Regions from separate parts of the Cupriavidus sp. GW822-FHT03E04 genome, predicted to be linked through region 1. Evidence: predicted binding sites of a transcription regulator. Region 1 holds the regulator's gene; each other region holds the start of a gene.
What was found. The regulator LexA, encoded in region 1, represses DNA repair genes until DNA is damaged. The targets are predictions, from matches to a motif close to ACTGTATNNNNATACAGT.
Positions count from the first base shown of each region.

Region 2: a site for LexA is predicted at 3,269-3,286, ahead of AC1RQC_RS13115 (CppA family protein). Genes of this name have one in related genera too.
Region 3: a site for LexA is predicted at 7,757-7,774, ahead of recA (recombinase RecA). Genes of this name have one in related genera too.

Region 1 covers NZ_JBXANI010000001.1:474,546-484,722, reverse strand. The annotation lists gene AC1RQC_RS02155 (DUF808 domain-containing protein) at 1-343, opposite strand, end outside; gene AC1RQC_RS02150 (class I SAM-dependent methyltransferase) at 703-1,371, shown strand; gene AC1RQC_RS02145 (hypothetical protein) at 1,374-1,652, shown strand; tRNA gene AC1RQC_RS02140 (tRNA-His) at 1,935-2,010, opposite strand; gene AC1RQC_RS02135 (hypothetical protein) at 2,116-2,286, opposite strand; gene lexA (transcriptional repressor LexA) at 2,395-3,051, opposite strand; gene AC1RQC_RS02125 (asparaginase) at 3,281-4,279, shown strand; gene rpsF (30S ribosomal protein S6) at 4,381-4,755, shown strand; gene priB (primosomal replication protein N) at 4,830-5,129, shown strand; gene rpsR (30S ribosomal protein S18) at 5,133-5,411, shown strand; gene rplI (50S ribosomal protein L9) at 5,443-5,895, shown strand; gene AC1RQC_RS02100 (replicative DNA helicase) at 6,147-7,538, shown strand; gene AC1RQC_RS02095 (DUF47 domain-containing protein) at 7,750-8,376, shown strand; gene AC1RQC_RS02090 (inorganic phosphate transporter) at 8,390-9,400, shown strand; gene AC1RQC_RS02085 (C40 family peptidase) at 9,506-10,177, opposite strand, start outside.
Region 2 covers NZ_JBXANI010000008.1:130,642-140,818, reverse strand. The annotation lists gene ppk1 (polyphosphate kinase 1) at 1-751, shown strand, start outside; gene AC1RQC_RS13140 (DUF4156 domain-containing protein) at 767-1,144, opposite strand; gene AC1RQC_RS13135 (porin family protein) at 1,228-1,908, opposite strand; gene AC1RQC_RS13130 (hypothetical protein) at 1,933-2,511, shown strand; gene AC1RQC_RS13125 (helix-turn-helix domain-containing protein) at 2,544-2,771, shown strand; gene AC1RQC_RS13120 (hypothetical protein) at 2,956-3,210, shown strand; gene AC1RQC_RS13115 (CppA family protein) at 3,323-3,652, shown strand; gene AC1RQC_RS13110 (LysR substrate-binding domain-containing protein) at 3,822-4,706, shown strand; gene AC1RQC_RS13105 (YbfB/YjiJ family MFS transporter) at 4,699-5,880, shown strand; gene AC1RQC_RS13100 (NAD(P)H-dependent flavin oxidoreductase) at 5,975-7,093, shown strand; gene AC1RQC_RS13095 (LysE family translocator) at 7,206-7,847, shown strand; gene AC1RQC_RS13090 (heavy metal sensor histidine kinase) at 7,864-9,288, opposite strand; gene AC1RQC_RS13085 (heavy metal response regulator transcription factor) at 9,288-9,962, opposite strand.
Region 3 covers NZ_JBXANI010000002.1:383,958-394,134, forward strand. The annotation lists gene AC1RQC_RS03805 (efflux transporter outer membrane subunit) at 1-509, shown strand, start outside; gene AC1RQC_RS03810 (MetQ/NlpA family ABC transporter substrate-binding protein) at 593-1,444, shown strand; gene tolA (cell envelope integrity protein TolA) at 1,563-2,309, opposite strand; tRNA gene AC1RQC_RS03820 (tRNA-Met) at 2,783-2,859, opposite strand; gene AC1RQC_RS03825 (MFS transporter) at 3,064-4,764, opposite strand; gene AC1RQC_RS03830 (DUF4212 domain-containing protein) at 5,028-5,345, opposite strand; gene AC1RQC_RS03835 (sensor histidine kinase) at 5,342-6,898, opposite strand; gene AC1RQC_RS03840 (response regulator) at 6,999-7,685, opposite strand; gene recA (recombinase RecA) at 7,984-9,057, shown strand; gene recX (recombination regulator RecX) at 9,225-9,692, shown strand; gene AC1RQC_RS03855 (DUF2889 domain-containing protein) at 10,031-10,177, shown strand, end outside.

The DNA of each region.
Region 1 (10,177 bases):
AATCGCTATGCAGGAAACGGTGCGCAATCTTCTCGAATCCCTCGTAGCAAAGAAAGGCGCCGCCAGCCATCAGCAGTGGCACGATGGCTGCGGGCACGGCAGCGCTGATCGCCAGAGCTGCCGGCACCAGAATCACCTTGTTGCGAAAGGACCCCAACGCTACAGCCCACACAACGGGTAATTCGCGCTCTGCCTTCACGCCGCTGACCTGCTGCGCATTCAAGGCCAGGTCGTCGCCTAGTACGCCGGCTGTTTTCTTGGCCGCCACTTTACTCATGGTGGCTACATCGTCGAGGATGGAGGCGATGTCGTCGATCAGCAGAAGCAGGCTGGTGCCGGCCATATCCAAGGTTCCCAAGTAGACGTAAGGAAAGCACCCCGTCGCACGGAGGGCGCATAGCGCGATACTGTGCCACAGGCGTCGCAAGCGATGCGAACCATCGCCATTCCGGCGTCGCGCCTCTAGGGGGCTGGCAATTCAGGATGTGAATCGGAGCCGCCTGGGGCATCCGTCAAAAAAAAAGACCGCCGGCGGGATAGCAGGGCGGTCTACGGGAAGTCTCGTCGGGGTCAAGCAACGAGTAATTGAAATATGCCAAACTACACGCCTGCTTGCTATCCGCCGTCGGTGGGGGGCACGCTGCCTCTCTTGCCGAACATGAGCACAGAAGCGCCCCCATTGGGAGTGAGAAGGGGACATGAATGAGAAAAGCAGCAGCAAGTACTGCCGGATATGGCGAGAACGCGGCCGCATTGGTGCAGCAGTACGAGAGCCTCCAGTTCGACGATATCCACCGAGACGTACTGCACCTATTTCCACGTGAGCTCAGCAATATTCTGGATATCGGAGCAGGGTCAGGCCGCGATGCGGCCGCGCTCGCCCGCTTGGGACATCGGGTTGTGGCCGTGGAACCCACGGGCGAATTGCGTCGAGAGGGGCAACGCATTCACGCGGCATTGCCGATCGAGTGGGTGGATGATTCACTGCCACACCTGTCGGCGATGCGATCCAGGCGAGAGCATTTTGAGCTGATACTGCTGACTGCCGTATGGATGCATCTGGATGCCACCGAACGACCCATTGCGATGAACTCGATCGCGGAGCTGCTAGCGCCGGGCGCCACGATCATCATGTCGCTCCGCCACGGACCTATTCCCCGAGGTCGAAGGATGTTCGACGTTTCTGCCGATGAGACGCTGGCGCTTGGCCGAGCGGTTGGCCTGACCGAAAGCTACTGCGGGCAGCGTAAGGATACGCAGGGCCGGGACTCGATTTCCTGGAGCGTGATTGCCTTGCAGATGGCATGGCCGAGCGGTCCCGGGATGTCCGAAATGCTCATGCCCGGATCCGGGCGAGGCTTTGGGAGATAGCCATGGTTCAAAAGTTATTCCACGAACTGCCAGTGGATGAGCGCGAGGGTTTCGAGTCGGCTTGCGCACTGCATGGATTTGTACGAGAGGACTTCGATGTGGCTGCGGAGGAAGGCACTCCGTTGAGCGGCGGGCCGAATCGTATCTTGCGGGAGGTCATCGTCGCCCGTGTAGCCGGCGGCGAGGCTCGGCGCTATCCTGGCGGAGCTGGGGCCGCATGGACGGTGGCATTCGAGCAAGACCTGGAGCGGGATGTCTTCGGCTTTCCTCTTGCCGATTAATTGAGCCGTCGGGCGCGCCCCCCGAACTCGCGGGCCCTCGTCGAGGACCCCAAGGCTGGCAGTCCGGCACCAAAGCCCAGCTGGAGGGGCAGAGGCCACTCGCGCGCGTGGGCAGCAATAATCCACCGCTGTGGGCCACAGCAAGAGGGGGAAGAAGGGATCTTGGCGCGCGCGAGTGCAGAAAACGAAAACGGCGCCGTGGGAAAATTTCGCTTTCCGTGGGAAAGTTCGTATCGTGAAACGACTAGGTAAAGCGTAAGCCGTTGATACTAATAAGAATTCTGGGGTGGCTGATGGGACTCGAACCCACGACGACAGGAATCACAATCCTGGACTCTACCAACTGAGCTACAGCCACCGTCGATGTCGTTCTGCTTGGTGCCGAACGACGAAGAACAAGATCATACAATGCCAAAAGCCGGATGGCTAGTACTCTGCACAAATTTTTTTTAGTGCCACCTGTTTAACCGGCCAGCTTGGAGGATTCCTCCAGCTCGAGCATTCGGCAGATAGCGGCCATGCTGCCAACCATGGTGCGTCGTTGCGCGCCCTGGTAGATGCGCACGCCTTTTGATTGGCGAAAGGGCACGGGCTTGACGGGGCGACGGGCGGAGAGGCGGTTGGCTGGCAGCATGGCTACACCTGGTGACTTGCAACAACAGTTAGCGGTACCCGCTACGCGGGTGCGTTGGCACAATCGGGTGTCGGCTTGTACGGGGATCGCCCGCCTCAGCCGCACTCGTCAGAAGGCGCCGGGGCGGATGAGGCCGACAGCGATGCCTTCTAGTGAGAACTCTTCGCGGCCGGCTTGCACGATGATGCTGGGGAAGTCGGGGTTCTCGGCGATCAGCTCGATGGTGTCGCCGCGGCGGTTGAGGCGTTTGACGGTGACGTCGTCGCCCAGGCGGGCGACGACGATCTTGCCGTTGGCGGCTTCGCTGGCGCGCTTGACGGCGAGCAGGTCGCCATCGAGGATGCCGGCGTCGCGCATGCTGAGACCACGCACCCGGAGGAGGTAGTCGGGCTGCACGTCGAACACCGATGCGTCGACCTGGTATTGGCGGTCGATGTGTTCGGCGGCAAGGATCGGGCTGCCGGCCGCGACGCGCCCGACCAATGGCAGGGTTAGCTGCATGACGCCAGCCATAGGCAGGGAGAACTGGTCGGGTAGCTCGGAGTCGCTACGGGAGACCTTGAGGCGAATGCCGCGGGAGGCGCCGGGGGTGAGCTCGATCACGCCTTTGCGGGCCAGGGCACGTAAATGTTCCTCGGCTGCATTGGGTGAGGAGAAGCCGAACTTGGCGGCGATCTCTGCGCGCGTGGGCGGAAAGCCCGTGTGCTGGAGGCTGCTGCGGATCAAGTCGAAAATCTGCTGCTGTCGCGGTGTCAGGGTCGCCATGGTCGCCGGTGTTTGAGAGCACTGTATGTTTAAACAGTATGCTGTGATTTTATACAGTATCGAGTGAAGTGCAAGCGGAATTTTTGGGAGTTTGCGCATTGACAGGTGCGTCCCGCGGGTCTTGGCGCGTGCCGTGGCGAGTGGGCGGAGGGTTACAATCCGCGGCACCTGAAGCGTCTTGCGTTGCGCACTGTTCAACTTTTCTGGGGCTCCCGAGCTCATTTCCGCCATGTCTCTCCTGCCTCGTGTCGTCGTGCTCGCTACCGGCGGCACCATTGCCGGTTCTTCTTCCAACCCAGCCAGCAGCGCGAAGTACCAGGCGGCGACGGTGCCGGTGACGGCGCTGCTCGATGCGGTGCCGGCGCTGGGCACGGTGGCGCGGATCGAAGCCGAGCAGGTTGCGCAGGTAGATAGCAAGGACATGTCGTTCGCGCTCTGGTCCAGGCTGGTGGAGCGCGTGGCGTTCTGGTCTGCGCAGCCCGATGTGTCGGGCATCGTCATTACGCACGGCACCGATACCCTGGAGGAGACGGCCATGCTGCTGCACCTGGCCTGCGTGGGTGGGGTGCCAGTTGTGCTGACGGCTGCGATGCGACCGTCGACCTCGTTGTCGGCGGATGGCCCGTTGAACCTGCTGGATGCGGTGCGCGTAGCGGCGGATGCTGGCGCGACGGCAAAGGGCGTGCTGCTGGTGATCAATCAGGAGATTCACGCGGGGCGCGACGTGATGAAGGCGCACACATCGGCGGTGAATGCGTTTGTGTCGCCGGTATCCGGGCCGATTGGTTTTGTTCAGGACAACCTCGTGCGCTTTGTGCGTACCCCCAGTCGCTTGCCGGCCAAGGCCTGGCCGGTCCCTTGCGCATGGCCGCAGGTCGAGATCGTGGCTAGCTATGCGGAGCCGGGGCGGATCGTGGTGGATGCCTTGGCGCAGGCGGGCGTGTCGGGCCTGGTCGTGGCGGCCGCTGGCAACGGGTCGGTTCACCAGTCGCTGGTGGAGGCGCTAACCGATGCTGCCGGCGCCGGCGTGGCAGTGGTGCGCAGTTCGCGCACAGGGGCGGGGCATGTGGCGATTCCAGCGCCTCCCCGGCCGGCGTCGGGCGTTTTTGTTTCGGCCGGCGACCTCAATCCTTATAAGGCGCGTGTGCTCCTGGCGCTGGCTCTGGCTGGGGAGCCAGGACTGGCAAAGGATCCGGCGGCGCTGCAGGCGCTATTCACCGAAAACTGAGGCGGCTTGCTCCGGATGGTAAAAGCACGCTATACTTTAAGGCTATTCAACCTTGCTGCACCGGACATGGCGCTCGGGCAGCTTATCCAAAAGGAGCGTCAATGCGTCATTACGAAATCGTATTTATCGTCCATCCGGACCAGAGCGAACAAGTCCCGGCCATGATCGAGCGTTACAAGACGCTGGTCACGTCCCAGGAAGGCCAGATCCACCGCGTGGAAGACTGGGGTCGCCGTCAGATGGCCTACATGATCCAGAAGCTGGCCAAGGCTCACTACGTTTGCCTGAACATCGAATGCGGCAAGGAAACCCTGGCTGAACTCGAACACGCGTTCAAGTTCAACGATGCAGTGCTGCGCCACCTCATCGTTCAGACCAAGAAGGCTGAAACCGCACCGTCCCCGATGATGAAGGAAGTGCAGCGCGAAGAAGCTCGCAAGGCCGCGCAACAGACCAGCGAAGTCCAGGCCGCCTAAGTGCGGACTGTTGTGGTTGCCGCCGGCGTTGATCGCCGCGGCGGCAAGTGCGGGCATCGGTGCGGGAGAGTGCGTTGAACCAGTTAAGGCTCTGCGCAACGCTCGCGGAACGCGATGCCTTGCGTTACACCCCGGCCGGGGTCCCCGTGGTCAACTGCATCTTGCAGTACGCGGGCGAGACGGTCGAGGCGCAAACGCCCAGGCAGGTGGAGTTCGCCATCGCCGCCATGGGAATTGGTCAGATCGGCCAGCGGCTTGAGCGTACTCCGCTCGGCGCGATGCTCGACTGCGAAGGATTCCTGGCCCGCAGGCACCGCAACAGCAAGGCTCTCGTCTTTCACATCACTGGATGTAAAGCATTCGAAAAGGATTGAATCATGGCATTCGTCAAACGTGACAACAAGAACAAGAAGCGCTTCCAACAGCAAAACCCGCTGTTCAAGCGCAAGCGCTTCTGCCGCTTCACCGTGGCTGGCGTGGAACAGATCGACTACAAGGATCTGGACACCCTGAAGGATTTCATCGGCGACAACGGCAAGATCACGCCGGCCCGCCTGACCGGCACCAAGGCGCACTATCAGCGTCAGCTCGACACGGCCATCAAGCGCGCGCGTTTCCTCGCGCTGATGCCCTACACCGACCTGCACAAGAACTGATCGGCCCTAGGTCCGTTAAGGAGAAAACACGATGCAAATTATTCTGCTTGAAAAAGTCATCAACCTGGGCAACCTGGGTGACATCGTTCGCGTGAAGGACGGCTACGCCCGTAACTTCCTGATCCCGAACAAGAAGGCCCGCCGCGCTACCCAGACCGCTATCAGCGAGTTCGAAGTCAAGCGCGCCGAACTGGAAAAGGCGGCCGCTGAAAAGCTGGCAGCTTCGCAAGCTGAAGGCGAAAAGCTGAATGGCCTGACCGTGCAGATCACCCAGAAGTCGGGTGTGGACGGCCGCCTGTTCGGTTCGGTGACCAACGCCGACATCGCTGAAGCCCTGGCTGGCCAAGGCTTCAAGGTCGAGAAGGCGCAAGTGCGCCTGCCCAATGGTCCGCTGAAGGTTGTTGGCGACCACCCGGTCAGCGTCTCGCTGCACACCGACGTGCTGGTCGACGTGACGGTTTCCGTCCTGGGCGAACACGCCTAAGCATCGGCCTTGCTGCCGGTTTCCACTTGTCCTTCGGGCTGGTGGGAGCCGGATGCCAGCGCCGCTTGCTTGACCAAACAAAAAGGCAGGAGCATCGCGCTCCTGCCTTTTTGTTTGGCCGCGCCCCTTGCTTGCCTGGTTGCCCGATTGCTACGGGGCCGGTTGTCCCGCCGTCACACGGCAGGATGCCCCAACTGCCGGCTGCGAATTCTCCGCCGGCTCGCTGGCGTCGACCGTTATAATCCCCCCCTATGAACGCGCCTGTCGCAGACCCCCAACTAGACAATCTCAAGGTACCGCCGCATTCCATCGAGGCCGAGCAATCGGTGCTGGGTGGCCTGCTGCTGGACAATGCCGCCTGGGACCGTATCGCCGACTTCCTGAACGAAGCCGATTTCTATCGCTTCGATCACCGGATGATCTTCCAGAGCATCTCCCGGTTGATCGCCGCTACCAAGCCGGCCGACGTCATCACCGTCTACGAGTCGCTGCAAGGCGCAGGCAAGGCGGAAGAGGTGGGCGGCCTGGCCTATCTGAATTCCCTGGCGCAGAACACGCCTAGCGCGGCCAATATCCGCCGCTATGCGGAGATCGTGCGCGAGCGCTCGGTGCTGCGCAAACTGGTGACCGTGGCCGACGATATCGCTACCGCGGCCTTCGCTCCCAAAGGGCGCGAGGTGCGGGAGCTGCTCGACGAGGCGGAATCCAAGGTGTTCGCCATCGCCGAGGAAGGCTCGCGCGGGCAGAAGGGGTTCCAGGAAATCCAGCCGCTGCTGACCCAGGTGGTCGAGCGCATCGACGAGCTGTACCACCGTGACTCGAGCACCGACGTCACCGGCGTGCCTACCGGTTTTATCGACCTGGACCGCATGACCAGCGGCATGCAGGCCGGCGACCTGATCATCGTGGCGGGGCGCCCCTCCATGGGTAAGACCGCATTCTCGCTAAATATCGGCGAGCACGTGGCGGTGGAGCAGGGCCTGCCGGTGGCGGTGTTCTCGATGGAAATGGCGGGCACGCAGCTGGCCATGCGTATGCTGGGCTCGGTCGGCCGGCTTGACCAGCACCGCCTGCGTACCGGCCGCCTGCTTGACGAAGACTGGCCGCGGCTCACGCACGCGATCCAGCGCATGAACGATGCGCAATTGTTCATCGACGAAACACCGGCGCTGAGCTCGATGGAGCTGCGCGCCCGTTCACGCCGGCTGGCGCGCCAGTGCGGCCAGCTCGGACTGATCGTCATCGACTACCTGCAGTTGATGTCGGGCTCGGGCGGCGGCGAAAACCGCGCCACCGAAATCTCGGAAATCTCGCGCTCGCTCAAGGGCCTGGCCAAGGAACTCAACTGCCCGGTGATTGCACTGTCCCAGCTGAACCGAAGTCTGGAACAGCGTCCGAACAAGCGCCCGGTGATGTCCGACTTGCGTGAATCCGGCGCTATCGAGCAGGATGCCGACGTGATCCTGTTTATTTACCGCGACGAGGTCTACAACCCCGATTCGCAGGACAAGGGCACGTCCGAGATCATCATCGGCAAGCAGCGTAATGGCCCGATTGGCACCGTGCGGCTGACGTTCCTGGGGCAGTTCACCAAGTTCGACAACTTCAGCGGTGGCCCCGCCTTCTTCGACAACGACAACTGAAGCCAGTCTTGGCGCGGCTTGCCGGGCATCGTGGCTCGGTGGCCACAGTCGATCGCGCCTGCCGCGCGTCAAAGTCCCCCGGCATCGCCGCACAAACCTGTAAAATATTGCGTTTTGATGACAGCCGCCCTCGGGCGGCTGTCGTTTAATGCGTATCCGCCTGATTCAGTAACTACCCGCGGCGCCCCCGCGCTTCGACAAGGAACATTCCATGTTCGGCCGATTCATGCCCACTGAGGGCAAGTTCTTCGAATACTTCAACCAGCATGCCGATTGCGCGGTGACCGCCGCCCGCGAGCTGGAAGTGCTGGTCAACGACCTGCCCAATGCCGAGGCCCACGCTCGCCGCGTGCAGGCCACGGAAAAGAAAGCCGACCGCATCACGCACGACACGATCGACCTGCTGCACAAGACCTTCATCACGCCGCTGGACCGCGATGAGATCCACAAGCTCATCACCACCATGGACGACATCCTCGACCTGATGGAAGACGTGGCTGAAACCATCTCGCTGTACGACGTGACCAGCCTGACCGATGAGGCGCGCAAGCTGGCCTCCATCTGCGTGCAGTGTTGCGACCAGGTCAAGATCGCGGTCGGCCTGCTCGAGGACATGAGCAATGCCGGCGCCATCCTGAAGACCGCGCAGCAGATCGACCAGCTCGAGTCCGAGGCTGATCGCGTGATGCGCGCCGCCATGTCCAAGCTGTTCCGCGACGAAACGGACGTCAAGCGCCTGATCAAGCTGAAGGCGATCTACGAACAGCTCGAAACCATTACCGACAAGTGCGAGGACGTCGCCAACATTCTCGAAGGCATCGTCCTGGAAAACGCCTGAGGCACAAATCGGCATGCAAACAATACAAATGAGCCTGTGGGTCATTGGCCTGCTGGTGGCTCTCGCCCTGCTGTTCGATTTCATGAACGGCTTTCACGATGCCGCCAACTCGATTGCCACGGTGGTGTCGACGGGCGTGCTCAAGCCGCACCACGCGGTGGCCATGGCGGCCATGTGCAATGTGGTGGCGATTTTCATCTTCCATCTGAAGGTGGCGGCAACCGTCGGCACTGGCACGATCGACGTCAACATCGTCGATCACTACGTGATCTTCGGTGCCCTGATGGGTGCCATTGCCTGGAACCTGATCACCTGGTACTACGGCATTCCCTCGTCGTCCTCGCACGCGCTGATCGGTGGCTTGGTTGGGGCTGCGGTGGCCAAGAGCGGCACCAGCGCACTGGTGGGCGGCGGTCTTCTCAAGACCGTGGCTTTTATCGTCATTTCGCCGCTGCTGGGCTTCCTGCTTGGCTCGCTGATGATGGTGATCGTGGCCTGGACATTCTTCCGTACGCCGCCGTCGCGGGTCGATCGCTGGTTCCGCAGGCTGCAACTGGTCTCGGCATCGCTGTACAGCCTGGGCCATGGCGGCAATGACGCGCAGAAGACCATCGGCATCATCTGGATGTTGCTGATCGCCAGCGGCCACGTGGCGCAGGGCGGTGCGGAGCCGCCGATCTGGGTCATCGTTTCCTGCTACGTGGCGATCGGCATGGGTACCATGTTTGGCGGCTGGCGCATCGTGCGCACCATGGGCCAGAAGATCACCAAGCTCAAGCCGGTAGGCGGCTTTTGCGCGGAGACGGGCGGCGCGATCACGCTGTTCATTGCTTCGGCGCTGGGCGTGCCGGTGTCGACCACCCATACCATCACCGGCGCCATTGTCGGCGTGGGCTCGGTGCAGAAGATGTCGGCGGTGCGCTGGGGCGTGGCCGGCAATATCGTCTGGGCCTGGGTGCTGACGATTCCCGCATCCGCCTTCATGGCCGCCATCGCATGGTGGATTGGCCGGCAGATCCTCTAAGCCTCCGGGTCATCGGATTCTCGCTCGACAAGCAAACAAAAAGCCAGGCGCTATGCCTGGCTTTTTGTTTGTCGGGAATGCCGGAGCCGATGGCTATTGCGATGGCTATCGATTGGCGAACGCGGCAATCGGATCGTCATCCACGGGGGCCGGGGGCGCAACGGAAGGCGGCGGTGCTGCTGGTGCGGCCGGGGGCGCGACCGATGCCGGCGCCTGGTTGATTCCCGATGCAACCCGCCGCGCGCCGTTGTACCGGGAGGCCCAGTACGACTTGGTCATGTCCTCGAGCCGTACCGTGCCGCCGGTGGAGGGGGCGTGGACAAAGCGATTCTGCCCGACATAGATGCCGACATGCGAATTGGCCCGGCCGGTGGTATTGAAGAAAACCAGGTCGCCCGAGGCCACCTGGCTGCGCTCCAGCGAGACGCCGCGGTCGCCCATGGCTTCGGTGGTGCGTGGCAGGTTGACGTTGGCGGCGCGCAGCACCACATAGCGGACCAGGCCGCTGCAGTCGAAGCCCGAGTCAGGCGTATTGCCGCCGTAGCGATAGGGCGTGCCAACCAGCGACATCGCCTGGATGGAGACTTCTTCCAGCCCGGCGCTGGGATCCACCATGGGGGTGCCTGCCGGCCGCGGCTGGGCGCTATAGCGCCCAGGCGGCGTCGAAGCGCAGGCGGCGAGCAGCAATGCCGCCGCGCAAAGCAGGGGCAGGCGGGCAGTGTGGAAGGCGTGGGTCAGGCTGGGCACACGTCTTCCGGCAGGGGCTATCTGGCGCAG
Region 2 (10,177 bases), on a different contig from region 1:
CAAGGCCCACGCCAAGATGGCCTTGGTGGTGCGGCGCGAAGGGAAAAAGCTCAGGCGCTACGCCCATATCGGCACCGGCAACTATCACTCGCAGACGGCCAGGAGCTTCACGGACTTCGGCCTGTTTACCTGCAAGGAAGCGCTCGTCGACGATGTGGCCAACGTGTTCTCACAGTTGACCGGACTCGGCCACCCCGGCACGCTGGCGCACTTCTGGCAATCGCCGTTCACCATGCACGCGGCGCTGCTCGATGCCATCCGCCGCGAAGGCAAGCACGCTAAGGCTGGCCGCAAGGGATTGATCATCGCCAAGATGAACGCCTTGCTGGAGCCCAAGCTTATCCAGGCCCTGTACCAGGCATCCTGCGATGGCGCGCGGATCGAGCTGATCGTGCGCGGGGCCTGCGCATTGCGCCCTGGCATTGCGGGCCTGTCCGAGAATATCCGGGTGCGCTCCGTGCTTGGCCAGTTCCTGGAGCATGCGCGGATCTTCTACTTCTACAACGACAAGGCCGAAGACGTGCGGCTATCGAGCGCCGACTGGATGGACCGCGACTTCTTCCGGCGCATCGAGGTGTGCTTCCCCGTGCTGGACAAAGCCCTCAAGGATCGCGTGATCGATGAGGGGCTGAAGGTCTACCTGAAGGACAACCGCGACACCTGGGAAATGGACGCGGACGGCAACTACCGGCGCAAGCGGGGCCGCCAGCCGGTATCCGCGCAGGACATCCTCAAGCAGAAGCTGGCCTGATCCCTGTTCGGCGCGCTAGCGCGCGCCTGGGGACGCGCAGCGATACACGTTGCCCGACAGGGTCACATTGGTTTGCTCCAGGCGATCCTTGCCGCCGGTCTGCCCTGCGCGCTGGGTGAGCAGGTACACCAGATTGCCGCCCATTGCCGCCGCCTTGTTCTTGATGTCGTTGCGTGCACCGGTTTCCAGATCCGCATTGGCCGTGATGGCGCCCCGCACAAAATCGCCCTGGCTGCCGGTCACGTCGCCAAGATAGGTGCATCCCGCGGCAGGCTCGTTGTGGGTGATCCTGACCGCCGATGCGGCCGGGCTGGAAAGCTGCGTTGGCGCACAGCCGGCCAGCGCGCAGCTTGCGGCGGTCCATGCAACGCCTGCGATTGTCCTGATGGTCATAGCCATTGAAGTATTGAAGTGTTGAAGTGTTGAAGTGTTGAAGTGTTGAAGTATTGGTAGCGCCGCGGGCCCGTGCGCCTGCCTCAGCGGAACAGGTAGTCCACGCCAAGTGATACGGCCTGGCTCTTGACCGAAGCATCGTTGCCCTTCCAACTGAGCTTGCCGTAATTCATGTACTGCATCCGCAAGCGCCAGTTCTGCGTGACCGCATAGGACGCGCCCACCCCCAGGCTGATGAGCCCCTGCGACTTGTTGCTCGATTCGAGATCGCCCGAGCGCCGGCCATGCATATAGTTGACCCCGGCAATGCCCAGCAGCGAAAAACGCTCGGTCAGGGGCAGGTGGCCCACTACGTTGACGGACAAGGCGTTCACGTCGAATTTGTCGTTGGCGTTGCCATTTTTGGCCACGACACGGCCAAGGCTGGCTAGCGAGCCTTCGACCGACACATAGGGCGAAAACTGATAGCCGCCCCGCAAGCCAAGTCCAACGTTGTTGGACGATCCGCCCGCCCAGCCGGGCGTGCTCGTACTGACTTTGTCGCGGGCAATATTGAGGTCGCCGCCGACGTACCAATAGTTGGCGGCAAGTTCCTCGGCTGCGGCATGCGCAGGCACAACCGACAAAAGCACCAACATGGCAGCAGGCGCGATGGGAAAGAGGCGGCCAGGGAAGGCTATAAAACGCATATAATTTAATCTCCGACGAATATAAATTACTGTAAAACGATAACACATTGCTGTTTTACAGTAATTTTTTGCCATGCGCAATCCCTTCAGAAGACCGGCATGCCGACCCCCCTTTCCCTTCCCTTGCCCGCTGATGGCGCGCTAACGCGCGTTAGCGTCATCGCGCGCCGCATGCAGTGGCTGACACTGTGCTGCGCCGTCGTGGTGACGGCGGCCCTGTTCGCCTTCTGGTTCTTGCTCCCCGATGCGGAGCTGGACCGGAACCTGCGCGCGTTCCTGGCCGGGCCTGCGCCAGGCGGGCAGTTGCTGGTGTCGATGCCGTACCGGCTGCTCGGGTTGGCCATCACGAGCGTGGCCACGGCTTTGCTGGTCAGTGGACTGATGCAAGCGCACAGGCTATTCGCGGCCCTGGCGGGCGGCGCGGTCCTTACCCTGGAGACGGGCGTGCGCCTGCGCCGCGTGGCGCTGGTGGTGACGGCGTTCAGCTTGGTGGTTCCGCTCACCAAGACACTGCTGGCCATGACCCTGGCCAGCACGGTTGCCAACGGCCCCTACATGGTGGTGATCATCACCTTCGGCGACGTGATGCTGGGCTTGCTGGGCGGCTTGCTGCTGGCCATCGCCTGGGCGATGGTCGAGGCCGCGCGCGTCGCGCTGGAGAATGAGAGCTTTGTTTGAGTTTGCGTTTGCGTTTGAGGCACCCTGACCCTATGACTATCCTCGTCCGGCTTGACGTCCTGCTTGCTGAGCGCAAGATGAAATCGCGCGAGCTCGCCCAGTACATCGGCATCACCGAGCCCAATCTCTCCTTGCTGAAATCCGGCAAGGTCAAGGGCATCCGTTTCGATACGCTGGAGAAAATCTGCGAGGCGCTGAAATGCCAACCGGGCGACCTGCTTGAGTACCGCGCCGATACGCCAGGCGAAGATCAGGCCTGAACTGCAAACAATTGTCTCTCTTCCCACTGCGGCATTTCCGCCAGATCGGCCACCCGCCTGGCCTTACGGCCCGCGCAACCACCGGGCTCCCCCCAATCGAGTGATACCGCATCGAGAGTGATCTTGCGCATACTCGCACTTTCTTGAACTACTCGCCCCCAAGCGGGCGCGAAGCAAGGTGCTTATGCTGATCCTCATCTACTGCAGTTATGCGGTTGCCTGCATCTTCGCGCTCTGGAGAGCGGCGCGCTGGGTGGAAAAGCACCATCCGGCCCTGCGCGACAACCACCCGCCGCGGCATGACGCGCCCCCAGCCGGCAAGCCCCCGGAAGATAACCTGCCTGTGAGCCAGCGCTGCCACCTGGAAATGCCGCCCGCCGGGCCCGCCTGCCTGGCGCAACGCGCCGGCGCCAGCGCTGCCGCCTGCATGGTCCTGTAGCCCCCTGGACGGTGGCCCGTATCTGGTCCTCGGCATTCATCCTTGAAAAAACCAGATTACTGTATATATTCACAGTAACTGTATGGATGAACAGTATCTACGGGAGCCGATCATGGAACACTTGGTCCGGGTACAGAACGAATACGACAGGCAGGTCCTGGCCTGGTTGCGCGAACGCGTAGGCGACGCGGCGGTACAAGCCGCGGCACAGCGGCTGGCGGGAGACCGCAAGCCCTACCTGTCAACGATCTGCCGCAGCCTGAACATCACGCCACCGGCCCGCCGCACCCTGCGCGCCCAGTCGAACCGGGCCAGCCGGGAGGTTGGCGACCGCTACCTTGCGTCGATCCGTGCGCTCCTGGCGCGGCCAGCACCGGCGCAACGGCATTCGCAGCAGCAACCCGCGCAACCCCAACCCTCGCAATACCAGGATCCGCATTAGTCCCGCGCCTTGGGTACACGGAGGGCCGGGGCATTGCTCGCCGGAATATGCTTCCCGCTTCGCCTCACCCCGCTGCCATCATGGCTTTCTTGACTTATCATTCCCTATCTATGATAGTTAATTGAAATTTGTTCTCTTTTTAAGAACCTATTTCAATCAAAGGATTGCCGTGGACCTGGCCGAACTTGAGATTTTCCGAGCCGTTGCGCTTGAAGAAAGCATCACGCGGGCGGCCAAGACCCTGGACCGCGTGCAGTCGAATGTCACCACGCGCGTCAAGCAGCTCGAAGAGGAGCTCGGCGTCGCCCTGTTCCTGCGCGACAGCAAGCGCATGACCCTGACGCCGCAAGGACAGCGCTTCCTGGGCTATACCGAGCGGCTGCTGGCGCTGGCCGAAGAGGCCCGCCAATCCATGCGCAGCGATGCGCCCTCGGGCACGCTGCGCGTGGGCAGCATGGAAAGCTCGGCCGCCAGCCGGCTGCCCCGCCCGCTGGCGCGCTATCACGGCAAATGGCCGGACGTGCGGATCGAGATCCAGACCGGCACCACGCAAGCCTTGATCGACGCACTGCTGGCGCATCGCATCGACTGCGCCGTGGTGGCCCATCCCTCCGAGGGCGCGCCGGACACGCTAGACATGGACGTACTCGGCCCCGGCCTGGAAGGCACGTTCCTGTTCTCTGAAGAACTGCTGCTGGTGCTGCCGCACAGCCATCCGCCAGTGCGCACGCCGCAGGACATCAAGCTGCGCAGCCTGGCCACGTTCTCGCGCGGCTGCACGTACCGCCTGTGTGCCGAGGACTGGCTCGCCAGCGGCGAAGGCCCACGGCTGGCGCTGAACGTGCTGGAACTGGCGTCTTACCACGCGATCCTCGCCTGCGTGACGGCGGGCTCGGCCGTGGCCATCCTGCCGAGGTCGCTGCTGGCGCTGCACCCCGATGCCGCAAGCCTGCAAACCGTGCCCGTGCGAGTCGCGCACACCTTGCTGGTGCGCCGTTCGGGTTTTGCCACGTCGGCATACGCGGCGTTTCTCCAGGAGCTGCAGCATGGCTAGGATCCGGACCGTCACAGCCGCGCCGCAATCCTTCGGCAAGACCATGGCGCCATGGATGCCCTCACTGGCCGCCGCGCTGGTGCTGGCGGTGGGCATGGGCTTCGGGCGCTTTGCATTTACCGGCATGTATCCGCTGATGGTGCGCGACGGCCTGCTGAGCGTCAGTGCCGGCTCGCTGACCGCATCCGCCAACTATGCAGGCTATCTCGTGGGCGCCCTCGCGGTCAGCCGCATGCCGCAGCGCGTTGCGCCGCGCTTTTGCCGCATCGCGCTCTTCGGCACGGCCCTGTGCCTGCTGGCGCTGGCCGTGCCGGCCGCGCCCTGGTTCTTTATCGGCGTGCGCTTCCTGGCGGGCGTGCTCAGCGCCATCGCGCTGATCTGCGCGTCCGTGTGGCTGTTCCAGGTGGTAGGGCATCCGCATGGCGCGCCGCTGTTGTTCTCGGGCGTCGGTGCCGGCATCCTGCTGTCCGCCGAGCTCATTGCCGCCGGCAACCTGGCCGGTTGGCACAGTCCTTTGCTGTGGCTGGCCATCGGCGGTGGCGCCGCCGTGCTGAGCTTGCTCGCATGGCCTTATCTTGCGGGCCGCGTGCCGGCACCCCAGCCGCATGCCGCTACCAGTGCCAGTGCCACGGACGAGGCCAATGCCAACGGCCCTGGTCCGTGGCCGCTGGTGGCCAGCTACGGGCTGGCGGGGTTCGGCTACATTGTCACGGCAACTTACCTGCCGCTCTTTGTGCGCGACGCGCTCGGCCACATCGACCCGATCCATATCTGGGCCGCGTTCGGGCTTGGCGCGGCACCTTCGTGTTTTCTCTGGCATGCGCTGCACGAGCGCCTTGGCACGCGGCGTGCGCTCGCGCTCAACCTGCTGGTGCAGGCAGTGGGCGTGATCCTGCCCGCGCTCAGCCACTCGGCCGTGGCCTACCTGGCTAGCGCGCTGCTGGTGGGCGGCACCTTCGTTGGCACCGTGACCATCGCCATGCCCGCCGCGAAACGCGCGGCCCACCGCGTGACATTCAACCTGCTTGCCATCATGACCGCCGCCTATGGCGTAGGCCAGATCGCCGGCCCGCTGGTATCCGATGCGCTGATGGCGCACAGCCATAGCTTCAGCGGGCCGCTTGCCGCCGCCGCTGCCGCGCTGCTGGCATCTGCCGTCTTCTGCTTCCTGTGAAGGCCAGCGCATGCCCGGCGCGCGGCACGGAACCCACCCCACAGAATCCACCCCCACAAGATCCACCCATTACCGAAGAAACGAGGAGCCCGTCATGACCGACCCCATCCACGCCACGCAACCACGCACGCTGCTCTCCCGGCTCGGCCTTGCCACCCCGATCATCCAGGCACCAATGGCAGGCGTCAGCACACCGGCGCTTGCCGCGGCAGTGTCGAATGCCGGCGGCCTGGGCTCGCTCGGCGTCGGCGCCATGGACGCCGAGGGCGCCCGCAAGACCATCCGCGAAACCCGTGCGCTGACGGAAAAGCCCTTCAACATCAACCTGTTCTGCCATGCGCCCGCCGTCGCCAACCCCGCGCGCGAGGCGCAATGGCTGGCCTACCTGGCGCCGAGCTTCGCCGAATTCGGCGCCACGCCGCCCGCCAGCCTGCGCGAGATCTACACCAGCTTTGTCGCCGACGACGCCATGTTCGCGATGCTGCTGGAGGAGCGGCCCGCGGTAGTGAGCTTCCATTTCGGCTTGCCGGCGCAGGCCTGGATCGACGCGCTGCACGCCGCCGGCATCTTCCTGATGGCCACGGCCACCAGCCTGGACGAAGCGCGGCAGATCGCCGCTGCCGGCGTCGATGCCATCGTTGCCCAAGGCGTGGAAGCCGGCGGCCACCGCGGCACGTTCAAGCCCGAAGGGCATGACGAAGGCCTCGGCACCCTGGCGCTGGTACGGCTGCTGGTCCGCCATACCGCCCTGCCCGTGATCGCCACCGGCGGCATCATGGACGGCGCCGGCATTGCGGCGGCCCTGGCGCTGGGCGCGCAGGCCGCGCAGCTCGGCACCGCCTTCGTGGCCTGCCCGGAGACCGTGGCCGACGCGCCCTACCGCGCCGCCCTGCTGGCGGACCGGCCTGCCAGCACCACGCTGACCCGCTCCATTTCCGGCCGGGCCGCGCGCGGCTTCGTCAACCGGCTGACGGAACTGGGCGAGGCAGCGGACCGCCCGGCGATCCCCGATTACCCCATCACCTACGACGCCGGCAAGGCCCTGCATGCGGCGGCCAAGGCGCGCGGCAACGCGGACTACGCCGCGCAATGGGCCGGGCAAGCCGCGCCGCTGGCGCGCGCCCTGCCGGCAGCGCAACTCGTGGCGACACTGCGCGAGGAGCTGGCGCAGACGATTGCGGCACTGAGCGGGGCGGGATTCGGGGCGAACTGAGCGGGGCCTGCCGAAGCCGGCGGCGCGTGCGTCTTGCTGCTACCATTTCGCCACGCGCAACGGCCTCATGCTGGCCCGCAGCGGATCCCCTCCTTCCTGACGAGACAATCCCATGGACGCACTCACATCCACATTGGCCATTGGCGGCGCGCTGGCGCTCGGCGCGGTCAGCCCCGGCCCGAGCTTTGTCATGGTGGCCCGCGCCGCCATTGCCCGCTCCCGCGCCGATGCGCTCTACATGGCGCTGGGCATGGGGCTGGGCGGCGTGGTGTTTGCGGCGGCTGCGCTGCTCGGGCTCAAGCTCTTGCTGACGGCAGTGCCCTGGCTGTACATGGCGATGAAGGTGGGCGGCGGCATCTACCTGGTGTATCTGGGCGTGCGCATCTGGCGCGGCGCCAGCGCGCCCCTGGCGATGGCGGCCGGCAAAGCAGAAGGCGGTGGAACGCCCGCCACGGGGCGCGGCCGTGTCCTGCTGAGCGGCTTCGCCACGCAGCTGAGCAACCCCAAGACGGCGGTGGTCTACGCCAGCGTGTTTGCCGCGCTGTTGCCCGCCCAGGTGCCGCCTTCGCTGCTGCTGGCGCTGCCGCTGATGGTCTTTGCCATCGAGACTGGCTGGTACGCGATCGTGGCGATCGCGCTCTCCTCCGCCAGGCCGCGTGCCTTCTACCTGCGCTTCAAGCTGTGGCTGGATCGCGCGGCCGGCGGGGTGATGGCGCTGCTCGGCATCCGGCTGCTCACGTCGCTGCGCCAGTAACGCCGGCAGCGGCCCCCTAAGACGCGGGATCCGCCAAGCTCGGCGGAAACAGCAACCTGAAGACTGTGGTTCCCCCGACTTCGGACTCCACCTCAACGTGCCCATGGTGCAAGTCCATGATGGACTTCACGATGGCCAGGCCGATGCCCGCCGACTCTCCCGAGTTGGCGCGGGCAGGATCGCCGCGAAAGAAGCGATCGAACAGCTTTGGCAGGTGTTCCGGCGCGATGCCGGCCCCAGGATTGCGCACTTCGATACGGCTACCTGCGGGGCCCGTGCGCGCCGCCATCACCACCGTCTGCCCGGCGGGTGTGTAGCGGATGGCATTGGCCACCAGGTTGCTGACCGCGCGCCGCAGCAGTAGCGGATCGGCCAGCACGGCGCCCCCGCCATCCACCGCGATCGCCACGCCGCTCGCCTCCGCCAGCCCCTCGAAATAGTCGGACAGCGCGCCCAGTTCGCGCGCCAGGTCCAGGCGCACCGGGTTGACCGCCACGCGGGCGTTCTCGGCCCGCGCAAGGAACAGCATGTTCTCGATCATGCGGGCCAGGCGTTCATATTCCTCGATATTGGACGCCAGCAGCGCCTGGTATTCGTCGGCGCTGCGCTCGCTAGACAGCGCGACCTGGCTCTGCCCGAGCAGGTTGCCGATGGGTGTGCGGAAGTCGTGCGCCAGGTCCGCGGAAAACTGGGACAAGCGTTCGAACCCATCCCGCAACCGGTCCATCATCTGTTGCAGGGCCGCAGCCAGTTCCGCCAGTTCGGGCGGCAGCCGCGCCGGGTCGATCGGCAGCTCGAGCCGGCGCACCGTGACCGACGATGCCCCGGCGGCAATGCGCCGCAGCGGCGCCATGCCGGCGCGCAGCACCAGGTAGCCAAGCCCGGCCACGGCCAGCGTGCCCAGCAGGCCCGTCAACAGCAGTTTCGCGCGGTATGCGCGCAGCAACGTGGTGCGGGAGATGGCGGTCTGGTAGAGCGTGAAGGCCAGCGTCTGCGTGACGGCGCCAGTGCCAGCAGTACCTGGACCGACTGGGACCTGCGCCTGCACGCCGTGCACCGGGTAGCCCTGCCGCGTGGTCCAGGCACGGATCGCTTCGGGCCCGAGCTGCGCATCCGGCGCCACCGGCTGCAAGGCGGGCGGCCCTTCGCCGGCATTGGCCGCAAGCAACACGGCGCCACCAGCGGCGCGCACCACCAGCGCAAACTCATCGTTGCCCGACACCACGCCGGCCACTTCCCGCCAGTCGCTGTCGGGCCGGGCGCCCTGCTCCATCAGCTCGGCCCGCGCGCGCGCCACCTTGCGCAGCAGTTCCGCGTCGTCGCGCTCTATCACCTGCATGGCCAGCGCGCGGTAGAGGTAGGCGCCCGCGCCGCCGAACACGATCGCGGCCACCAGGCCAAAGGCTAGCGCCAGGCGGGCAGTGAGCGAGAGCCTGCGCATCAGGGTTCCCGGCGCTCCAGCACATAGCCCATGCCACGCACGGTGTGGATCAGCTTGGGCTGGAAATCGTCGTCCATCTTGGCGCGCAGGCGGCGCACCGCCACATCCACCACATTGGTATCGCTATCGAAGTTCATGTCCCAGACATGGGAGGCGATCTGGGTACGGCTCAGCACCTCGGTGTGACGGCGCGCCAGGAAATGCAGCAGGGAGAATTCACGCGGCGTCAGCTCGATGCGCCGGCCGGCGCGCGTCACGCGGTGGCGGATCAGGTCGATCTCCAGGTCTTCGATCTCGATGCGGTCGGCCTCGCGCACCGGGCCGCGCCGCAGCAAGGTGCGCACCCGCGCCAGCAGCTCGACAAAGGCGAAGGGCTTGGCCAGATAGTCGTCGCCGCCCAGCTCCAGCCCGCGCACGCGGTCCTCCACTTCATCGCGCGCGGTCAGGAACAGCACCGGCGTGTCCTTGTGCTCGCGCAGTTGCTTGAGCACGTCCCAGCCGTTCATGCCAGGCAGCATCACATCAAGGATGACCAGGTCGTACACCACCTCCAGCGCCTGGTGCAGGCCATCGGCGCCGGTCACCGCCAGGTCGACCACGAAGGACGATTCGGTCAGCCCCTTGCGCAGGTACTCGCCCGTCTTGGGCTCATCCTCCACCACCAGAATTCTCATGTCCGTCCTCGCCTGGCCTGTACCGGCAGGGCGCGCTTCGGGCGCCTTGCATGCTCGGATGATAGCCGTTGGCGTGGCGCTCCTGAATGACAAATCTGTAATCGATTCGACAGCATTACCGGCTCCCCTGGCTTCCTAGAATGCGGCCATCGCACACCGCTGACGCCGCAACAAAGCGGTCGTCGCGGCCCCCACCCCTCATCCCGGAGTGCACA
Region 3 (10,177 bases), on a different contig from region 1:
TGTACCCGTCCATCCGCATCGGCGCCTCCGCCGGCTTCACCGGCATCCTTGACCACCTTGGCCAGGCACCGACCGCGCACTGGGGCTATGGCCCGCTGATCACCTGGAACATCCCGACCAGCGGCACGCGTGCCCGCATCCACGGCACCGAAGCCGGCGCCGAAGCGGCGCTCGCCCACTTCGACGGCGTGGTGCTCAAGGCGCTGCGCGAAACGCAGTCGGCGCTGAGCAGCTACACGCGGGAGCTGGAGCGCACCCAGGCGCTGCGCGATGCCCGCGACAAGGCCAGTGAAGTCGCGCGGCAGAACCGCCAGCTCTACCAGGCCGGGCGCTCGCCGTACCTGTCGAGCCTGGATGCCGACCGCACGCTGGCCAGCACCGAAGCGTCACTGGCGGCGTCGGAAAGCCAGGTCGCGCTGGACCAGATCAATCTCTTCCTTGCGCTGGGCGGCGGATGGCAAAATGCGCCCAAGGTCGAGTCGCGCACGATGAGCGAGCAGGCGCACTGAACGTGCATCGTGCGCGCGCTGGGCTGTCATCATGGTTAAAGCCATGCAAGCTGGCTTGCATGGCGGAAAGGAACACAAGCAGCATGTCCAACTTTTCTGGTTTTTCTGGTTTCTCTTCTGGTTTCTCTTATCCCTCCCTGCGGCAAGCGCTGTCCGTCGCGGTAGCCACGCTCGGCATCGTGGCATCGGGCGCTGCGATGGCGCAGGAGCAGACCCTGCGCGTCGGCACCGTCAGCGGCCCTGACGCGCAAGTCTGGCAGGTAGTGCAGAAGGTCGCCAAGCGCGAAGGACTCAACATCAAGGTCGTCGAGTTCAACGACTATGTGCAGCCCAACGCCGCGCTCGACGCCGGCGACCTCGACGCCAACAGCTTCCAGCATCAGCCTTACCTGGACAGCCAGGTGAAGCAGCGCGGCTACAAGATGGTCAGCGCGGGCTACACGTATATCTTTCCGCTGGGCATCTACTCGCAGAAGCTGAAGTCGCCCAAGGACCTGCCGCAAGGTGCCAAGGTCGCCGTGCCCAACGATCCCTCCAACGAGAACCGCGCGCTGCTCCTGCTGGCCGCGCAAGGCGTGATCAAGCTCAAGAGCGGCGTTGGTACCAACGGCGTCAACGCCACGCCGCTGGACGTGAGCGACAACCCGAAAAAGCTGAAGCTCGTCGAGCTCGACGCCGCGCAACTGGCGCGCTCGCTGCCCGACGTGGCCGCAGCGGTGATCAACACCAACTACGCGCTCGCCGCCGGCCTGCAGCCCACCCGCAACGCCATCGCGCTGGAAGACATCCACAGCCCGTACGCCAACATCATCGCCGTGCGCACCCAGGACAAGGACAAGCCGTGGGTGAAGAAGCTGGTCGCCGCTTACCAGTCGGAAGAGGTACGGCAGTTCATGAAGAACGAGTTCAAGGGTGCAATGGTGCCGTCATTCTGATCGGGCAGGTGGCCGAGGACATGGAGTTGTCCCGGTAGCCGTCCCGGTTGCGCAGACCTGACACTCAAGCCCTTTCGGATCGCAAGGTCCGAAGGGGCTTTTTGTTTGTGGCCGGCCGCTATTCCCGTGGCATGAACGTGATGTTGACGCCGGGGGGCGCCACGCCGTTCTCGTCGCGCGGCAGCGGGTCGGATCGCTCCACCGCGCGCAGCACGGCGTTGTCCCAGCCGGCATTGCCGCTGGACTTGGTGAGCCGCACCGACAGCAGCGAGCCATCCGGCGCCATGCGCACCGCGACCACCGCGGCCGGGTTGCCGGCGATCTCTTCGGTAAAGATGATGTTCGGCTTCACGCGGCGCCGCACGCGGTCCGCGTAGCCGGGCGAGGCGTTGCCGCCAGCACCGGCACCGGTGCCCGCGCGGCTGCCTACGCCACCTGTGGTGGGAGCGCTGTTGGCCATGGCCTGCAGGCGCGCTAGTTCGCTCTGGCGCTGCTGCTTCAAGGCCGCCTGGCGCTCCGCCTCTCGCGCCTTGCGCTCGCGCTGGTCGGCCTGCCTGGCCTCCTCGGCCGCGGCCGCCTGCTTGCGCTTCTGAGCCTGCAAGGCGATGTCGGCGTTGTCGTCCGGCTCCGGCTTCAACACGGGCTGCGGTTCCACGGGCGTCGGCTGGACCACCGGCTGGGGCTGCGCAATCTCGGGCACGGTGTCCCATAGCTCCGCCTCCACGCCGGCCGGCGTGCGGCTCTGCCAATGCACCCCGTAGTAAAGCATCAAGCCCAGCAGCAGATGCATGAACAGAGCCAACAGGAAACACTTCAGCGTTCCTCGCTCCTGCACCTGTTGATACGGATGGGCGATGGTCATCATGACGCGCGGCAGGCCACGGACGGGCGATGCATAGTCAGTGCTGTGTCACTCTGGAATCACTCTCACATCCCTGTGAAAGGAGACGGTGCAATGCTTTGTGCGCGACCCCGCGCATGGCATCCACTGCATGCAGCTTAGGTCGGCATCGTTGCGGTAGGCAAGCGGGATTCTCTGCGGCGGGATGCGCCGAGGGTGGAGCGTAGATCCGGCGAGGGTAGCGAAAGCGCATGTACCAGGCCAGCCCATGATGATCCACCAAATCGCAGGAGAGCGATCATGGCCAAGGGGGCCGTTTTCACGATGAGGCTCGGGCCTGAATGGCGTGCAGCGGCCCCCGGTGTTTGCTGATTGCCTGCGATCGGGAGCGATGGAAATCGATCGCGAGAAAGCAGAAGCCCCAAAAGCAAAACCCCTCCCGATCTTGCGATCGGGAGGGGTTTTTGTTGTAGCCCGTTTCCAGGCTTCAACGAATATGGTGGCGAATCAGGGACTCGAACCCCGGACCTGCGGATTATGATTCCGTCGCTCTAACCAACTGAGCTAATTCGCCGAACAAGACCGAGATTATACATGGCATTTTGAGGCTGTCAACACCACTTCTTCAAAAAGTTTTGAGGGCGTCGAATAGCACGGCATGCACCCTGCAGCCTGCAAAAAAAACGGCGGACCTTGCGGCCCGCCGGTGGAGCGACTGACTACCGGATCAGTCGTGCATGAGACTGGTGCCCTGGACGACGGGCCGGCTCACGCGCTTTCAGTCGTTGGCGTAGATATCCACGTCCTTGGTTTCGCGGATGAACAGCGAGCCGAGGACCAGGGTGACGCCCGCGATGATGATCGGGTACCAGAGGCCGTAGTAGATGTTGCCGTTCTGCGCCACCAGCGCGAAGGAGATGGTGGGCAGCAGGCCGCCGAACCAGCCATTGCCGATGTGATACGGCAGCGACATGGATGTGTAGCGGATCCGGGTCGGGAACATCTCCACCAGCATGGCCGCGATCGGGCCGTACACCATGGTCACGTAGATCACCAGGATGACGAGGACCACCAGCACCATGATGGTGTTCATCTGCGCGGGGTCCGCCTTGGTCGGGTAGCCGGCCGAGGCCATCGACTCGCCCACCTGCTTCTTGAACGCAGCGATCTGCTTCTTGCTCGCATCGTCGAAGCTGTGGCCAGCCGGTACCAGCGAGGCGTTGAAGGAAGCGATCTCCTTGTCGCCGATCTTCACCGAGGCCACGGTGCCGGCCGGAGCTTCCACCACTTCATAGCTGGCCGAAGCTTGTGCCAGGGTCCGCTTGACGATGTCGCAGGAGCTGCGGAAATCGATTTCGCGGGCGATCGGGCTGCCCTGGAAGGAGCATTGCTTCGGATCCGCGGTCACCACGATCTGGGCACTTTGCTGCGCGCGCTCCAGGGCCGGGTTGGCGTAGTGGGTCAGGGCCTTGAACAGCGGGAAGTAGGTCAGCATCGCCAGCGCGCAGCCGGCCATGATGATCCACTTGCGCCCGACCTTGTCCGACAGCGAGCCAAAGAAGATGAAGAAGGGCGTGCCGATCACCAGGGCGCCCGCGATCAGCAGGTTGGCGGTGGTGGCGTCGACCTTGAGCACCTGGGTCAGGAAGAACAGCGAGTAGAACTGGCCGGTGTACCAGACCACGGCCTGGCCGGCGGTCAGGCCTATCAGCGCCAGGATCACGATCTTCAGGTTGCGCCATTGGCCGAACGCTTCGGTCAGCGGGGCCTTGGAGGTCTTGCCTTCGGCCTTCATCTTCTGGAAGGCGGGCGATTCGCTCATCGACAGGCGGATGTAGACCGACACGCCGAGCAGCAGGATCGAGACCAGGAACGGAATGCGCCAGCCCCAGACTTCAAAGTTGGCGCCCGTCATGTTGCGGCACACCAGGATCACGATCAGCGACAGGAACAGGCCGAGCGTGGCGGTGGTCTGGATCCAAGCGGTATAGGCACCGCGCTTGCCGTGCGGCGCGTGCTCGGCCACGTAGGTGGCGGCACCGCCGTACTCGCCGCCGAGCGCCAGGCCCTGCAGCATGCGCAGCCCGATCAGGATGATCGGGGCGGCCCAGCCGATGGTGGCAAATCCCGGCAGCAGGCCCACGATGAAGGTCGAGGCCCCCATGATCAGGATGGTCACCAGGAAGGTGTACTTGCGCCCGATCATGTCGCCCAGGCGGCCGAACACCAGCGCGCCGAACGGCCGCACGATGAAGCCGGCGGCAAAGGCCAGCAGGGCGAAAATGAAGGCGGCGGTTGGATCGAGGCCGGAGAAGAACTGCTTGGCGATGATGGCCGCCAGCGAACCGTAAAGATAAAAGTCGTACCACTCGAACACCGTCCCGAGCGAGGAGGCAAAGATCACCTTCCTCTCTTCGGGCGTCATCGCCGAGCCCTGCGCTGTGCCTCCGGGCATTGCCACGTTCTGTGCGTTAGCCATTGTCTCCTCCGTTTGTGATCGGAACTTTCAGGTTGGCGGCCGGCGCGCACGCGTTCTCTGGCGGGCGCGCGACAACCTCCTAAGTTGCAATGGATTGTGGGAGGCGAAACTTACTGCGTTCTGACAATTTCGGCCGAATTCGCCACTAAACGCTCGGGGTATACGCTAGGCAAAAAGATGGCTTGGTGGTGCTGCGCTGCGGTGCGAAGGGTCTCTGGAGGGCTTGCGAAAATCAGCTTCGAGCGCCAGGGCCGGGCTTCTTGCTATGCAGCATCGTCATGTTGGCGGGCAGGCACGGGCAGCCCGCCGGTGTCATCGCTCTCATCGCGGTTCATGCGCCAGGCATAGATTGCCGCCATCAGGACGTAGACGATCAGCGCACCCTGCGCACCAACCCAGAACGAGAAGGGCCAGCCGAAGAAATTGAAGCGCAGCTCGCGGGCATACCAGGCGACCACGAAGGTGACGATGAACCAGATCGACAGCAACGCGGCAATCCAGCGCAGGTTGCGATGCCACGCGCGGCGCTCGGACTGATCGGCCTGGTCGCGCCCGCCGCGCGCGTGGTCGGGGTTGGTCATGCAGGCTCCAGGGGGGATGGCCGGCGCAGCGTGATGCGAAAGCACGCGCCGGCCAGGCGCGGCTCCGTCTGGTAGACGTGGTCGAGGATGCTGACATCGCCGCCATGCTGCTGCACGATCTCGCGCACGATGGCCAGGCCCAGGCCGCTGCCCTGGGTCTTGGTGCCGAGCACGCGGTAGAACCGTTCCATCACGCGCTCGCGTTCGGCCACCGGGATGCCGGGGCCGGTGTCTTCCACTTCGAGGTACGCGAAGGGCTCGAACGCATCCGCGCTGACGCGCACGGTAGCGCGGCCATCGGCCGGCGTGTAGCGGATGGCGTTGTCGATCAGGTTGTTGAGCATCTCGGTAAGCATCAGGCGATTGCCTTGCACCATCACCGGGTGGTCGTCGGCATCCACACCGAGGTCGATGCGGCGCGCCCACGCCTGCGGCAGCCAGTCCTTGACCACCTCGCGCGCGAGCGCGGCCAGGTCCAGCGGCGCCATGCTGCCGGCGCCGGCCAGGTTCTCCATGCGCGCCAGCGACAGCAACTGCGTCACCAGGTGGGCCGCGCGCTCTGAGCTGCCGGCGATCTGCGCCAGCGACTTGCGCAGCTCCTCGGGCGATTGCTCGCGCTGCGCCAGTTCCGCCTGCATGCGCAGCCCGGCCAGCGGCGTCTTCATCTGGTGGGCGGCATCGGCGATAAAGCGCTTCTGCGTCTGCACGGAAACGTCGAGCCGCGCCAGCAGGTCGTTGAACGAGGCCACCAGCGGCGTGATTTCCTGCGGCGCGGCGCGCTCGTCGATGGGGCTGGTGTCGCCGGGGTTGCGTGCGCGGATGCGCTGCTGGATCGAAGTCAGCGGGGCTAGCCCGCGCGTGAGGCCGAACCACACCAGCACCACCGCCAGCGGCAGGATCACGAACTGCGGCAGGATCACGCCCTTGATGATTTCATTGGCCAGCCGCGCGCGCTTGTCGAGCGTCTCGCCAACCTGCACCAGCACCGGCTGCGCGTCGCCCGCCTGCTTCAGGTCGACGTAGGTGTAGGCCACGCGCACGTCGTTGCCCGCGATGCGGTCGTCGCGCAGCGAGACCAGCCCGGCGTGGCCGCGATCGTCCTCGCCGGGCAGCGGCATGTCGTTGTCCCCGGCGACGAACTCGCCGTGCGTGCCCACCACCTGGTAGTAGATGTTGTCGGTTTCATCGGCGCGCAGGATTTCGCGCGCGGACAGTGGCAACTGCAGCGTGACGCGCCCGTTGACCTCGCGCACCTGCTGCGACAGCACGATGGCGCTGGCCTCCAGCGAGCGGTCGAAGGGCCCGTTGGCAATGGACTTTGCCACCAGGTAGGTCACGGCAATGCTCATCGGCCACAGCAGCAGCAGCGGTGCCAGCATCCAGTCCAGGATTTCACCGAACAGCGAACGCGGCGACGGATGGCCCGCGCTGTCTTCAAGGTGCGGCAGGGCGTCGGCCAGCGTTTCGTCGCTGACGATCTCATCGGGCGGGGAGGGCGTGCGCGCGGGCCGTGCGGCCCGCGCGCGCCGCCGGGGCAGTCGCAGCAGGCTCATGGGGAGGAGGTGGTCGGGCAGGTCTTGGCGGTGTCGCCGGCATGCCGTCAAAGGGAAACGGCGCTGATGCCGATCCTGATTTTGATTTTAATGGCGCTTTCTAGTCGTGCGCCACGGCTGCCTGGAATTTCTCCAGGCAGTAGCCCAGCCCGCGTACCGTGGCAATGCGGATCCCGCCCACCTCGATCTTCTTGCGCAGCCGGTGCACGTAGACTTCGATGGCATTGTTGCTGACCTCTTCGCCCCATTCGCACAGGTGGTCGACCAACTGCTCCTTCGATACCAGCCGCCCGGTGCGGGTGAGCAGGATCTCCAACAGCCCGACTTCGCGCGCGGAGAGATCCAGCATCTGCTCGTTCAGGTAAGCGATGCGGCCAACCTGGTCGAAGGCCAGCGGGCCGTGGTGCGTGAGCGTGGCGCCGCCGCCGGCGCCGCGTCGCACCAGCGCGCGCACGCGGGCTTCCAGCTCGGACAGGGCGAAGGGCTTGGCCATGTAGTCATCGGCGCCCAGGTCCAGGCCCTTGACGCGCTCATCGACGCCGTCGGCCGCGGTCAGGATCAGTACCGGCAGCATGGCGCCGCGCGTGCGCAGGCGCTTGAGCACTTCCAGCCCGGGCATGCGGGGCAGGCCGAGATCGAGGATCAGGAGGTCGAAGGTCTGGGTCGAGAGCGCCGAGTCGGCTTCAATCCCACTGGCGACATGGTCGACGGCATAGCCGGAGTGACGTAATGAGCGCGTCAGGCCGTCTGCCAGCACATCGTCATCTTCGGCGATCAGAATACGCATGGTTGTCTCCACCCTGGCCCGGCTTAGTCGTCGCTTTACATCAAATGACGCGTGCGGGACTTGCCAAGCATACTGTTTTTTTATACAGTACTCGCTTGATCCGGTCGCGCGGTGAGCGGGCCGGATCGTACTGAATTTAGTAACGAACGTATTACCGGCGTTTGCCCAATGTTTGCCCCTGCTGCCAGGTTCATTGTCATCAGGAGTTCGCAGCGCGGCGCGGGTCGGGCGGTTACCCGCAAAAGCAGGCAGCGCGCCATATGCGGCCTATTTATACACCATTGACGGAAGGACGACCATGGATGACGGCAAGAAGGCGGGTGCTGGCGTAAGCGCCGAAAAGCAGAAGGCGCTGGCGGCCGCGCTGGCCCAGATCGAGAAGCAGTTCGGCAAGGGCTCGATCATGAAACTGGGCGAAGCCGACATCGACCAGGATATCCAGGTCGTGTCCACCGGCTCGCTGGGCCTGGACATCGCGCTGGGCGTCGGCGGGCTGCCGCGCGGCCGCGTGGTGGAAATCTACGGTCCGGAATCCTCGGGCAAGACCACGCTGACGCTGCAGGTCGTGGCCGAGATGCAAAAACTGGGCGGCACCTGCGCCTTTATCGATGCCGAGCACGCGCTCGACGTCAACTATGCCGGCAAGCTCGGCGTGTCTGTCGGCGACCTGCTGATCTCCCAGCCCGATACCGGCGAGCAGGCACTGGAAATCACCGACGCGCTGGTGCGCTCGGGCTCGGTCGACCTGATCGTGATCGACTCGGTGGCGGCCCTGGTACCCAAGGCCGAAATCGAAGGCGAGATGGGCGATTCGCTGCCGGGCCTGCAGGCCCGCCTGATGAGCCAGGCACTGCGCAAGCTGACCGGCACCATCAAGCGCACCAACTGCCTGGTGATCTTCATCAACCAGATCCGCATGAAGATCGGCGTGATGTTCGGCTCGCCCGAAACCACCACCGGCGGCAATGCGCTGAAGTTCTACGCCTCGGTGCGCCTGGACATCCGCCGCATCGGCTCGATCAAGAAGGGCGATGAGGTGATCGGCAACGAAACCAAGGTCAAGGTGGTCAAGAACAAGGTATCGCCGCCGTTCCGCGAAGCCTTCTTCGACATTCTCTACGGCCAGGGCATCTCGCGCCAGGGCGAAATCATCGACCTCGGCGTGGACGCCAAGGTCGTCGAGAAGTCGGGCGCGTGGTACAGCTACAAGGGCGAGAAGATCGGCCAGGGCAAGGACAACGCGCGTGAATACCTGCGCGAAAATCCGGACATCGCCGACGAGATCGAGAACAAGGTGCGCGAGTCGCTGGGCGTGGTCCTGATGAACGGCACGCCGGCCACCGCAGGCGCCGTGGCCACCGCCGAAGACTGAGCTTCGCTGGCCGGGGCATTCCCGGCCGCGATCCCCATCCCGGGGCGGCACGCGCAGCGACGCGCGCCGCCCCGGTTTGCATTTTCAAAGCGCATCCATATAACGCATTGATAAAGCGCATTGATAGTACGCATTGATAATGCGCGGTGTTCAAGCGCGCCTTCCCCATGGCTACCCGTCCTCCTCTCTCCCTGAAAGCCCGCGCTGTCGGCTACCTGTCGCGGCGCGAGCACAGCCGGGCGGAGCTGGCGCGCAAGCTGGCCCCGCATGCCGAGTCTCCCGAGGCACTCGAGCAATTGCTGGATGCGCTGGAGCGCGAGAACTGGCTATCCAACGCGCGCTTTGTCGACAGCCTGGTGCACCGGCGCGCGGCCCGCTATGGCGCCGCCCGCGTGATGCAGGAAGCCCGCACCCATCAGCTCGGCGGAGATCAACTCGCCGACCTGCAGGATCGCCTGCGCGGGTCGGAGCTGGAGCGCGGCCGCGCGGTCTGGCAAAAGCGTTTTGGCACGCCGCCCGCCACGCCCGAAGACAGGGCCAAGCAGATCCGCTTTATGGTCGCCCGCGGCTTTTCCCGCTCGGTGGTGAGCCAGGTGATAAAAGGGGCGGATGAGTGGCTGGATGGCAGTGATTGACGTCCGCCGACGTGGCAGCCTCAAGTTCAAGTGATGCCGCAGTGATGTCGCGGTGATGTTACTGCCATGTCCTGCACCGGTTTCGGGCGCATACCTGCTTTGCGAGTAGGCGTATTCCGAATCTTCGCGCCTTGCTCACGCCTTGCTCATGCCTTGTGCCTTAGGCCGTTTCCGCCGCAATGCCGTGATTTTTCCGCATGCGCGGGGCTTGCCCGTCGCTCGACAATCCCCGACAACAGCGCCGCGCGCAGTTTGTTCCCGGCCAACGTTGTCCGGCATGTTAAAATCCTGCGGTTTTCCGGCCCAGCCGTCCATTTCTCCCGCTCCTGCCTGGTGTTATGCCGCTTTCCCCGCCCGTCAATCGCGCCCTGCGTCACCGTCGTGCCATCACGGCGGAGGCTTATCTTAGGGACGACGGCCTATGGGACATCGAAGCGCGCCTGACTGACACCAAGCCGCGCGAGATTCCGCTGGCCGGCGGCGGT